DNA from 3 places in the Lysinibacillus sp. JNUCC 51 genome. Region 3 is predicted to be linked to each of the others. Evidence: riboswitches for the same ligand, from Rfam matches in the RefSeq annotation. Region 3 holds a riboswitch; each other region holds the start of a gene.
What was found. Region 3 has a riboswitch for lysine ahead of JNUCC51_RS10435 (amino acid permease). Riboswitches for the same ligand answer to the same signal wherever they lie in the genome.
Positions count from the first base shown of each region.

Region 1: it holds a riboswitch for lysine, as region 3 does, so the genes downstream of both, JNUCC51_RS18045 (aspartate kinase) here and JNUCC51_RS10435 (amino acid permease) in region 3, are expected to answer to the same signal.
Region 2: it holds a riboswitch for lysine, as region 3 does, so the genes downstream of both, JNUCC51_RS24665 (transporter substrate-binding domain-containing protein) here and JNUCC51_RS10435 (amino acid permease) in region 3, are expected to answer to the same signal.

Region 1 covers NZ_CP065545.1:3,739,795-3,744,090, forward strand. Annotated here, with positions in the region: gene uvrC (excinuclease ABC subunit UvrC) at 1-1,351, shown strand, start outside; lysine riboswitch at 1,660-1,838, shown strand; gene JNUCC51_RS18045 (aspartate kinase) at 2,062-3,288, shown strand; gene JNUCC51_RS18050 (methyl-accepting chemotaxis protein) at 3,416-4,296, shown strand, end outside.
Region 2 covers NZ_CP065545.1:5,101,484-5,105,779, forward strand. Annotated here, with positions in the region: gene JNUCC51_RS24655 (amino acid ABC transporter ATP-binding protein) at 1-684, opposite strand, end outside; gene JNUCC51_RS24660 (amino acid ABC transporter permease) at 697-1,422, opposite strand; gene JNUCC51_RS24665 (transporter substrate-binding domain-containing protein) at 1,612-2,478, opposite strand; lysine riboswitch at 2,595-2,781, opposite strand; gene odhB (2-oxoglutarate dehydrogenase complex dihydrolipoyllysine-residue succinyltransferase) at 3,273-4,296, opposite strand, start outside.
Region 3 covers NZ_CP065545.1:2,175,760-2,180,055, forward strand. Annotated here, with positions in the region: gene JNUCC51_RS10435 (amino acid permease) at 261-1,724, opposite strand; lysine riboswitch at 1,809-1,985, opposite strand; gene JNUCC51_RS10440 (CynX/NimT family MFS transporter) at 2,160-3,368, shown strand; gene JNUCC51_RS10445 (nitric oxide synthase oxygenase) at 3,482-4,296, opposite strand, start outside.

The DNA of each region.
Region 1 (4,296 bases), 1.6 Mb from region 3:
TCTTCGAAAATGTGTACAACTCCCTACCAAGGTTTGTTTGTATTATCATATGGGGCAATGTCTAGCTCCTTGTGTCAAGGATATAGATGCTGAAATTTACCACGATATGATTGAGGATATGACAAAGTTTTTAAATGGTGGGGTTGAGGAAGTCAAAAAGGAGCTAGAAGTAAAAATGCTAGCGGCCGCAGAAAATTTAGAGTTTGAGCGTGCAAAGGAATTTCGTGATCAAATTGCACATATCGATACAGTCATGCAAAAGCAAAAAATCGTCTCAAGTGATACAACTAACCGCGATGTATTTGGCTATGCCATCGAGAAGGGCTGGATGTGTGTTCAAGTTTTCTTTGTTCGTCAAGGAAAGCTCATTGAGCGAGATGTCTCGATTTTCCCGATTTATCAAGAGGCAGAAGAGGAATTTTTAACGTTCGTTGGACGATTTTACGATAAGCTAGAGCACATTAAGCCTAAGGAGATTTTTATCCCACAAACCATTGATTCAGAAATTTTAACGGAATTACTGGAAGTTAAGGTACTGACTCCAAAACGTGGGCAAAAAAAAGAATTAGTTGAATTAGCGACAAAAAATGCTGAAATTGCTGTAGCAGCGAAGTTCCAGCTTATTGAGCGTCAAGAAGAACGCACAATAGGAGCATGTGAGGCGCTCGGTGAAGCTATGAACATTTCTACGCCTTTACGGATTGAGGCTTTCGATAATAGTCATATGCATGGGACAGATGCTGTATCTGCAATGGTTGTATTTATCGATGGAAAACCTGCAAAGAAGGAGTATCGAAAATACAAAACACGTACCGCCGCCAAGCACGATGATTACGGGGCAATGCAGGAAGTAATACGTCGTCGATACACACGCGTTTTAAAAGATGGTCTACCTTTACCAGATTTAGTACTGATTGATGGTGGAAAGGGGCAAATGGAAGTCGCGCGAGAAGTATTAGAGGATGAGCTCGGTCTTGTCATTCCAATTGCCGGATTAGCAAAAGATGAAAAGCATAATACGTCACAGCTTCTATTTGGTGATCCACCTGAAGTAATTGCGTTAAAGCGAACAAGTGATGGATTCTACTTACTACAACGAATTCAGGATGAAGTACACCGCTTTGCTATTACCTTCTTACGACAGCAGCACGAGAAGCATGCTATACAATCTGTCCTCGATAATATAGAAGGCATTGGTCCGAAGCGAAAACAACAATTACTCAAACATTTTGGCTCTGTCAAAAAAATTCGTGAGGCAAGTATGCAGGCATTACAGGAAGCCGGAATGCCAGCTAATCTAGCTAGCAATATCTATGATTATTTTCATTCCGTAGAAGACTCCCATCTCTAAAGATGGTGAGAAATGCACATGGAATTCCTTTTCGGTGGATGTACAAACACCTACTGAAATAGAGGAACTCAGTCTAAGAACGCGGCAATTTATCTGTGCGAAAGCGAAGCGACAGCAACAAAAATTAAGCCAAGGCGAAATTGATTTTCAACAAGACACATTGTCAAAGAATTAGACGTATGCTAAGGTGTATATAACATTGCTCTGCAATATAGCAATGTTATATAGGCACCTTAGTTTTTTAGTAGTTTCTACATATTAAAATGGAAATTTCTTCACTAAGGTTCAATTATATACAATCACTATTAAGTGATGATAGAGGTGCAAGGTTCAAGAGTAGTATATTCGAGGGCGAACAAGTCCAGTGAAAATGTATGAAAGGGGAGCTTGCCGAAGTGGAGCGTCGTTGTTTCCGATGCTGTGCTGGTTTTACATTTAAGAGATGTAAGACTGTCGAATCTAAACGTTTCGGAGAGCTATCACACATGCGCAAGTTACTTTTATTGTACATGTTATAGGCAGCTTTCACGTTATGTGAGAGCTGCCTTTTTTGCTTTCTAGAAACAAACTTTTTCAGGGCAGTTACCCCTTCCTGAAAGGAGATGTTAAAAAATGGAGTAAAGGAAAGTGAGTGTCACTTTGATTTTGCTGCAAAAGTATAGCTACTTCATAATCAGTGGAATGATTGAATGCGAAGGAGAATGATAAAGATGGCGAGAATTGTGATGAAATTTGGTAGTGCTGCATTAGCATCAACAGAACACATTCGAAATGTTGCGAAAAAGGCGATTGCAGAAAAGGAAAGAGGTTTTGAGGTTGTTGTTGTCACTACATCTATGAGGGGGATGGCTAAAGAATTAGCAAAGATGGCTCGTGATTTATCAGACAATGCATCTAAGCGTGAACTAGACGCACTATTTTCAACAACATCACACTTATCAAGTACGTTAGTGTCAATTGCTTTGCAGGAAGAAGGATATGATGCAGTGTCATTAACGGGCTGGCAAGCAGGTATTCAAACAGATGATATGTACAGCAATGCCCGCATTGATGAGCTTGATGCTAGTCAAATAGAAAAGCATTTTAAACAGGGGAAAATTGTAATCGTTGCGGGGGAACAGGGTATCGATAATTCACGGAATATTACGACGCTTGGTAAAGGTGGGGCAGAAACCTCGGCTATAGCAATTGCAGCAAAGTTAAAGGCGGAGCGCGTAGATATTTACACGAATGTGGATGGAGTCTACACAGCTGATCCAAGCCATGTTGCTGGAGCACAGAAGCTAAAAGAGATTTCCTATGATGAGATGCTAGAGCTATCAAACTTAGGGTCTCAAGTTTTACACCCGAGAGCTGTAGAGTTAGCAAAAAAGTTTCAAATCCCAGTTGTTATTAGGTCGAGCGAAATAGATACAGTAGGTACTTTATTGAAGGAGGAAGTTGAAATGGAAAAAAATTTAATTGTACGTGGTGTTGCCTATGAGTCAGACGTTATTCGCTTAACGGTTGGTTATGATGCTTATTCTAATGCTTCGTTAGCGGATATCTTCACAATACTTGCAGAAAATCGCATAAACGTCGATATAATCGTACAAGCAATAATTGATGGTTTAAAGCCGACTGTATCATTTACCATTTTAAAAGAAGAGTTCGCTGAAGCATTACGTGTTTTAGAAGATAGCAAATTATCACTAGGGTTTAGTTTTGCTGATTTTGAAATTGGTTTAGCAAAGGTTTCCATCATTGGATCAGGAATGGTATCACATCCAGGGGTAGCTGCTCGAATGTTTGATCGTCTACGTCGTGAAGATATCCCTGTAAAAATGGTAAGTACGTCTGAAATAAAAGTGTCTGTCGTTGTACCTCAGGACGAAATGATCCATGCAGCAAATGTATTACATGATGAATTTAATTTAGAACAAGCGCTTTACATATAATTTTGAAGAGGATGTGTCAGTAAGAGGCACATCTTTTTTTGTTCACATCAATTTTAATATTTTATTCAATTCTATTGTTATATAATAAAATGTGACATGTTTTACCAATGGGAAGGTGGAAGTTTGTATGGTATTATTCGGTTTATTTCAAAAGCCAATGAATGAAATCGTTGAGAGAGATAACGATCTAGAAATACAAATATTAAAAAAGCGAATTTTGGAATTGGAACTTCAGCAGGAAAGCATTGATGTGAAAAATGCGATTTTAGACTTTGTACTAGCGCATATGGAGTTAATTAATTTTCAAACGGCTTTAAAGGTTCAAAATGTCTCAACGAATGTAGGGGATATTTCAGCGATGAGTGAAGAAATGTCGTCAAATACAGAAGAGATGCTTGCGGTTGAGCAAAATGTTAATGCAAACATTCAAGAAATAAAACAGCATTCGTTACTCCTTGTTGAAGAAATGGAATCTTCCATTACAAAAGGTGAAATGGTTCACGAGTTGCTGGCCAAAGGAGCTCAGTCAACAGAGCAGTTGTATGAAGAAATTATTAAAATGGATGATATCGGTAAAAGTGTAACCGGGATTGCCGATCAGACACAACTACTATCCTTAAATGCCTCAATTGAAGCCGCGCGTGCTGGTGAGCATGGAAAGGGCTTTAATGTTGTCGCGATGGAGGTAGGGAAATTAGCCAGTAGCTCGAAAGGTTCATTGCAAGAAATGACAAAGATTCGATCAGTCATTGATACGAAATTACATAATACAATAACAAATATTAAACAAGTCGAACATTATTTAACTGACTTTTTAAGTATCATGAAGGACAATATTGCTAATCTGACTGTATCAAGTAGAAATATTGAAGAAGCAGCACATGGCATTCATCAAATAACAGTTGCATCAGAAGAAAATGTAATAGCTGTAGGTCGTTTAGCGGAAACAACGATGGAATTATCACATTCTAGTGACTTCTCGGATATAATCCAAAATCAAGTATCTGA
Region 2 (4,296 bases), 2.2 Mb from region 3:
GTTTACTAACACCTGTGATGGTGGTCCTTCTTCTACAATTACACCTTTGTCCATAAATACGACGCGATCTGCTACTTCTTTGGCGAATTCCATTTCATGTGTAACAATTAACATTGTATTCCCAGCATCCGCTAGCTGACGCATTACCTTCAACACTTCACCAACCATTTCTGGGTCAAGTGCTGACGTCGGTTCATCAAACAGCATTACATCAGGACTCATAGACAATGCTCTTGCAATCGCAACACGCTGTTTTTGACCGCCAGATAGTTGTCGCGGCTTCGCATTAACGTATTGATCCATACCAACAATTTGCAAATATTGTAAAGCAACTTCCTCTGCTTCTACCTTTGAACGCTTTAATACTTTCATTTGACCAACTGTACAATTTTTTAGCACATCATGATTGTTGAATAAGTTAAATTGCTGGAACACCATACCTAAATGTGTACGGTATTCTTGGATATTATGTTTTTCGTCTAAAATGTTTTCACCTTTGTAAATGATTTGACCGCCACTCGGTGTTTCTAGTAAATTAATGCAGCGTAGTAGTGTTGATTTACCAGATCCTGAAGAACCGATTAAGCAGACAACCTCGCCCTTTTCTACTTGAAAATTTACATCCTTTAACACTTGGTTACGACCAAATGATTTACTTAAATGTTCTATTTTAATAACTGTCACTTGTTCGTCCCCCTATACTGCTTCTTTCTGTTCTTTTTGGTAGGCATCTGGTCCATCCAGTCGTTTTTCTATATACAGTAAAATTCTTGATGCTGTGAATGTCATGATGAAATAAAGGACACAGGCTATAAAGAAGGATTCGAAATATCGGAAGTTATTACCCGCAATTGACTTTGTTTGGAAGTATAATTCTGTCACCCCGATAACGTTTAATACGGCTGTATCTTTAATATTCATAATTAATTGGTTACCAGTTGCAGGCAATATATTTCGCGCAACTTGTGGTAATACAACATGTAGCATAATTTGAAAATGATTCATACCAATTGCCGATGCGGCCTCGTACTGCCCTTTATCAATGGATACAATACCACCACGTACAATTTCAGCCATATAAGCACCTGTATTTAGCGAAACAACTAAAATACCTGCTGTAATAAAGTGCATATCAATACCGAACGCCATATCTAATCCGTAAAATACAACCATCGCTTGTACAATCATTGGTGTACCACGGAAGAATTCGACATAGCATGTTAGTATAAAATTAATGAGCTTTAAGCTATAGAACTTTACACCTTTTTTACGAACCTTGATGGTATGCATAACTCCGATGAAAAATCCGATAAGTGCACCAATAATTGTACTACTAATTGAAATAAGTAACGTAAAATACGCACCTCGTAAAAACATTTGCCAGTTGTTCTCAACAATAGAAATAATCCATTCAAGACTCATGATGTTCCTCCTAACAACCTCGTGTTGTTTGTTCGTTACAGTCGTCTTAGCTATCTACCATTTTGATTGGGCCTTTTGTTTCTTTTATCTTATGAAACTTTTAGCTAAGACATTATTATTTTTAGAGAGATTTTGATAGTATAGATAGTATTGAGATTGCACGGACTAGCAAATAGTCCGTGCATTCAATTATTGTGCTGCTGGTTGTTGGTGAATGGCTTCTTCCATAATTTTTTGGCGCTCATCTTCAGAAATACCTTTTAAGATTTCATTGATCTTTTGAAGGTCTGCATCGCCTTTACGTAAACCAACTGCAATTGATGTATTTGAAATATCTGTATCGAAGCCTTTTTCAAATTTCACGTACGTGAACTTATTATTTGCAGCTTCAGCAGAAATACCTTCTGGACGTTCTGCTACATAGCCGTCAATTTTTCCAGCTTCTAATGCAACGCGCATTGCTGGGAAGTTATCCATTGCAGTTTGTTTTTTTACACCTTTGATTTGATCAATAACAGTGTAGTTAGATGTATTTAATTGTGATGTGATTTTTGCTCCAGAGAAATCTTGGATAGATGTTGCTTTTTCATATTTACTACCTTTTTTAATAACCATTACAAAATCAGATGTATAGTAGTTTTCTGTGAAGTCGATAGTTTGCTTACGTTCTTCAGTAGGTGACATACCAGCAATGATTGCATCAATTTTATTTGATTGTAGAGCTGGTACTAACCCATCCCATTCCAATTTTACGATGACTAATTCTTTTCCTAACCCTTCAGCTATTTTTTTAGCCATTTGTACATCATAACCGCCTGCATATTCTGCATTATCAGCAATTTTCACTGCCCCATCTGCATCATCTTGCTGCGTCCAGTTAAACGGAGCATAGCCTGCCTCCATTCCAATACGGAATTGGCCGCCACCTTCATCCGTATTCGTTTTACTACCCTCATTACTAGATGACGTCGTAGCTTTTTTGTCACCAGTACCACAAGCTGCTAGCAAAATTACAGTCATTACGGCCAACATTAATACCAACAATTTTCTTTTCATGTAACATTCCCCTTTTCTGTAAAAAAAATAAGACAACTGTACCAAAAAAGACCTAAGTACTGAACTTAGGTCTTACTTTTTTAACAGTTGCCCAAATCCTCACTATTATTCCATCATTCCGAGATAGCACAACCTAGTAAACCTGGAAAATAATTTACTAGGACAGTCCTGCAGTTATTCACTGCAGACCCAGCATAAAAGTACGAGCTCCTTTTATACTTCGGCGGTATTTCCTTCTCCATTGCGTCTTCGCTTGCTTGTACTCAACAATAAACTAATAAATACCGCGCCTCTACCTCACAATAGGATAAATGTGAGGTTTGTATATTTAATTGATAATAAGATACTACTATAAAACTAATATGTTCGTCAAGATTATTTTATTACTTTTCTGACTAATTACAATATTAGGATATTATACTTCTTAAATCCATTTTACACTTTTACAAATTTAAAAATGATGTTTAGTTTTTTTAGCCTTCACAATTACCTAGATATTATTTCCGTTCCGCCTGACCGCGCTTTCCTTGTGGCGTTACAGATTTCAAATTAGTCGTCCACCCTCAACTCCAATCAACTTATATAACTGTATAAGGTTCTACAAAAACGATCGTATTTTTTCAGAAAATTCATATATTTTTATCATTAAAACTCTATACTAGTAATTCAAATGGAGCTGTTATTCAACAAAATTAATTTCTTTTGCACTATATGCTTTCGGTATTGATGAACAATTTTTGAAAAGCAAAAAACCCTGCAAAACAATGTTTGCAGGGTTTTAAAATATTCAGGAATTAAGAATTTAATAATAAATCTTCTGGGTTTTCAAGTAGTTCTTTAACAGTTTTAAGGAAGCCTACAGAATCTTTACCATCGATAATACGGTGGTCATAAGATAGTGCTAAGTACATCATTGGGCGAATTTCTACTTCACCATTCACTTCAACTGGACGTTTTTTGATAGTATGCATACCAAGGATACCAGCTTGTGTACCATTCATGATAGGTGTAGACATTAATGAACCGAATACCCCACCATTTGTAATTGTGAATGAGCCACCTTGAAGATCTGCTAAACCTAATTTTTTGTCGCGTGCTTTTTTCGCTAGGTCTGCGATTGAATCTTCAATTTCAGCAAAGTTTTTGCGGTCAGCGTCACGTACAACTGGTACTACTAAACCTTCTTCAGTTGATACAGCTACACCGATATCAAAGAAGTTGTTTAAGTGAATTTCATCACCAACGATTTGTGCGTTAACATATGGGTATTTTTTAAGAGCTGCAACTACAGCTTTTGTGAAGAATGACATGAAACCAAGTTTTGAGCCAGTTGACTCGAAGAATTGGTCTTTTTTACGAGAACGTAAAGCCATAACGTTTGTCATATCTACTTCGTTGAAAGTTGTTAACATTGCTGTAGATTGTTTTACTTCAAGTAAACGTTTTGCAATTGTTTGGCGACGACGGCTCATTTTTTCAATTGTTACACGTGATTCATCAACTGCTGCAACTGCTTTAGGTGCTGCTGGAGCTGCTTGTGGTGCTGCAACTGGAGCTGTACCATGTGCTGCTACGTCTTGTACTCGTACACGGCCTTGTGGATCTACTGGAGATACAGCAGCAAGGTCAATACCTTTTTCACGAGCAAGTCTACGAGCTGCTGGAGATGCGATTACACGCTCACCAGTAGTTTCTTCTACAACTGGAGCTGCTGCAACAGGAGCAGGTGCCGCTTGTGGCGCTGCTGGAGCTGGAGCTGCTTCAACTGGTGCTGCTGGAGCAGGTGCTGCACCTTCGCCAGCTTCTACTACTGCGATT
Region 3 (4,296 bases):
CTTTCGCGCAGAGCAAAGCTTCCTGGGGTGTCCGATGAGCCGCTTCGCCTCGCTCCAGTGTCTTATCTAAGACGCTGATTCCCATGGAGTCACCCAGCCTCCACTCCAATCAACTAATAACCAAAAATATTATCAACTACTTGTGGTTATTGATCTATAATTTACCATATGTAATATCTTTGTTTCATATATCTTTTGCAAAATAGTAAAAAAAGCCGTTCCATAACCATCATTCAATGGATTATAGAACAGCTTTAATATTAGTCTTCCACCTTTAAATCACATTCTTTAAGTGGAAGCATTTTTGTTTTATGCTTGATTTTATAGCCAAGCCATAACAGCAAGAAAAGAGGAATACCGATATACGAGACAAGGACTCCGTACCAATCTACTGTATCACCCATAAAGGCATTGTAGTTTTGTCCAATAACAACAATCATACAAACCGTAAAGGCAAATAGCGGACCGAATGGGAACAGCTTTGCTCTATACGGCAATAATTTCGGATCTAAGCCTTGTGCCTCGAATGCTCGACGGAAGCGGTAATGGCTAAATGCAATACCTAACCAAGCAATGAATCCAGACATTCCTGAGGCATTTAGAAGCCACATGTAGACCACACCATCACCAAAGAATGAAGCTAAAAATGCTAGGGAGCCTACAGCTAAAGTCGCCAGCAATGCGTAAATCGGAATACCTCGACGGCTTAGTTTAGTGAAAAATTTCGGTGCATGTCCATCTACCGCTAATTGCCAAAGCATACGAGAAGATGCGTACAGCCCTGAATTCCCTGCTGACAGCATTGCCGTTAGAATGATAGCATTCATCAATGATGCCGCAAAGGCAATTCCTAAACGGTCGAACACCAGTGTAAATGGTGAAACAGCGATATCTTCAGATAATAAACGTGCGTCTGTAAATGGAATCAACAACCCAATTGCACCGATTGCTAAAATATAGAACAAAAGAATTCGCCAGAAAACAGACTTAACTGCTTTCGGAATATTTTTACCAGGATCATCTGTTTCACCTGCTGTTATTCCAAGTAGCTCTGTCCCTTGGAACGAGAATCCTGCAGCTAAGAAAATACCAAATGTAGCAAGGAATCCACCGTGGAATGGTCCATCACTAATAAAGAAATTCGTAAAGCCTACCGGAGCGTTTCCTCCTAAAATACCAAAAATCATTAAAAAACTGATGATAATAAAAATGATTACAGTTACAACCTTTATCATGGCAAACCAATATTCACTTTCACCATAGCTTTTTACCGATAATAGATTGAACGTTAAAACGACGGCAATAAATAAAACAGTCCAAAGTGCTGATGAGCTATCTGGGAACCAATATTTCATAATTAATGATACAGCAGAAATTTCTGCTGCAATTGTAATTGCCCAGTTGTACCAGTAGTTCCAACCAAGTGCAAAGCCTAGAGCTGGGTCTACAAACTTTGTAGCATAAGTACTAAATGAACCCGATGATGGCATATAGGCTGCCATTTCGCCTAAGCTCGTCATTAAAAAATACACCATGATACCGATTAATGCATAAGCGAGTAGTGCACCTCCAGGTCCTGCTTGTGCAATTGCACCACCACTAGCTAAAAACAATCCAGTACCGATTGTACCGCCTAATGAAATCATTGTAATATGACGGCTTTTTAATTCTTTTTTCAGCTTCGGCGCTTTATGTCCGAGCTGATTGACTTTTATTTCACTCACAATATAGCTTCCTTCCTTTTAAGAGGCAAAAAAATGCCATCACATGAACGTTACTGTGATGGCTAAGTAAATCCTCTGTTCTTTCAAAATGATAGCTCAACACGTTGTCCAAACGTGACAGTTCTGTTCCTTTCGGAGACAGCCCCAGCATGAGGTTTTCAAGTCCCCTCACACTTCGGCAGTATTTCCTTTCAGCTAATTTCTCAAATGCTTGTCATTTCCATTAACATACTCTTAAATACCGCGACCTCTACCTCAATATAAACATGAGGCATTAAATATTAAATTTATGATGGGTATTAGTTTAACATATGACCTATGACATTTCAATAACCAGAGTAATGTTCTGTATTTTGTGAATTTTCAACTATTTTTATTAATGTGATAAAGTGGTATAGTGATTCAATCAAAATTGTTCTAACAGGGGGGATTTATTTGACTACTCATGAACATACCGATACTTATCCTAGCAGGAAAATTAACTGGAAAGGTACAACCTTATTACTAGTTATCGGAGTAATTTGTATTGCCTCGACATTACGGATGCCGCTAACAGTTGTTGGACCTATTACTTCCTTTATTCGTGAAGACCTCGGCATATCCCATGTACTAGCAGGCTTTCTAACGACGATTCCATTGCTAGCATTTGCAATCATTTCACCATTTGCACCAATTGTCGCACGTAAATTCGGACTAGAATTAACATTATTTTTATCGACTATTCTATTAGCGGTAGGGATTGTATTACGCTCCCTTGGCACAACTAGTTTACTTATTTTTGGTACTATGCTAATTGGTATAGCCATTTCATTCGGTAACGTACTAATTCCGGGATTACTTAAATTGAAATTTCCCTATCACGTAGGTTTACTTATGGCATTTTTTACAATGTCGATGAATTTGACAGCTGGACTCGGCGCTGGCATTAGCTATCCTATTGCCAACTCATCACTCGGTTGGCAAGGTGCACTGGCAATCGCACTTGTTCTTGTGGTGTTAACCATCTTAATTTGGATTCCACAGTTGAAATTTAATAAGCCTGAACCGAATGTTGAGACTACGAAAGAACGTATACCATTATGGAAATCACCTGTTACTTGGGCAGTAACAGGGGCTATGGGATTTCAGTCATTATTATTCTACACAACTGCCGCTTGGATTCCTGAAATATATATAGCACAAGGATTAGCTGCAGATCGTGCAGGCTGGATGTTTTCCATCATGCAATTTTCACAAGTTCCAATGGCTTTAGCTGTGCCTATTATCGCTAGTAAAATGACATCTCAACGTCCTCTCGTATTAATGTTTACGGCATTTTACTTAGTTGGCTTTATCGGGGTAGTCATGGAATGGACAAGCCTCGCTGTACTATGGATGGTGCTACTAGGCTTAGCCGGAGGTGCTTCATTCGCATTAGCGATGATGTTCTTTACACTACGTACCCGTACAGCTTTAGAAGCAGCTGATTTATCAGGATTCGCACAATCATTAGGATATTTATTAGCCGCAATCGGTCCAATTTTATTTGGATATTTACATGATTTATTTGGTGGCTGGAATATAGCAGGTTGGTTATTTGTTATCGTAGTATTGATACTTTTCTTATGTTCATTTAGGGCTTCTAAAAATGAATATGTGAATTAAATAAGGTGGCTCATGAGCTTCTTTAAGCGGATGTCTTTTGTACCGAAAGCGTAGCGACAGGTACAGATGTTTGAACACCCGCTGAAAGAAGTTAAAGTGGGCTGCCTTTTTCTCTAATAAGGTGGTTTCTGATAAAAATAATTCGGTGTATTGTAAATATTAACATAGGGCTTATGGAAAATATGAGTCGTAGCTGGTGAAAGAGGTGGAATCAACCACGTCCAATTGCCTGTAACCTTACGATCCGCCGCTGCTTCAGTTTCCTCAAACAATTTAAATTGCTGTGCAGCTGTATGATGATCTACAATGCTCACACCGTCTTCTTTAAAAGAATGTAGTACGGCAATATTCAGCTCGACTAATGCACGATCACGCCATAAAGAAGCCTGTTTAGTTGTATCGAGATTGAAAATTTCTGCTATAGCGGGCAGCATATTATAACGTTCATGATCTGCTAAATTACGTGCCCCGATTTCTGTACCCATATACCAACCATTGAATGGGGCAGCCTCAAAATCAATACCTGCCATTTGGAAACGCATACTCGATATAATCGGCACTGCATACCATTTTAATCCTAGCTTCTCTACTTGAGATGATTCTGGATGACGAATCGGTACCTGTAGTACATACTCGTCAGGAATCCTAAACAATTGCGGCTCCCTTCCGTCCATTTGTACAACAAGTGGAAGGACATCAAATGCCGTTCCCTCTCCTTGCCAACCAAGTGACTCACATAATTTTGTAAACTCAACAGAATGCAAATCACCAATGATTCCAGATTCAGTTTCATAGCCAGCATAACGGATTAGCTGATGATTCCATATACGAACACGCCCTGGTGCAAAAACCGTTATTGTTGGACGAATTTTTCCACCATTTGTTGCATACTTAATATGTTCAAGCAAAGCTTTGAAGATACCCTCTT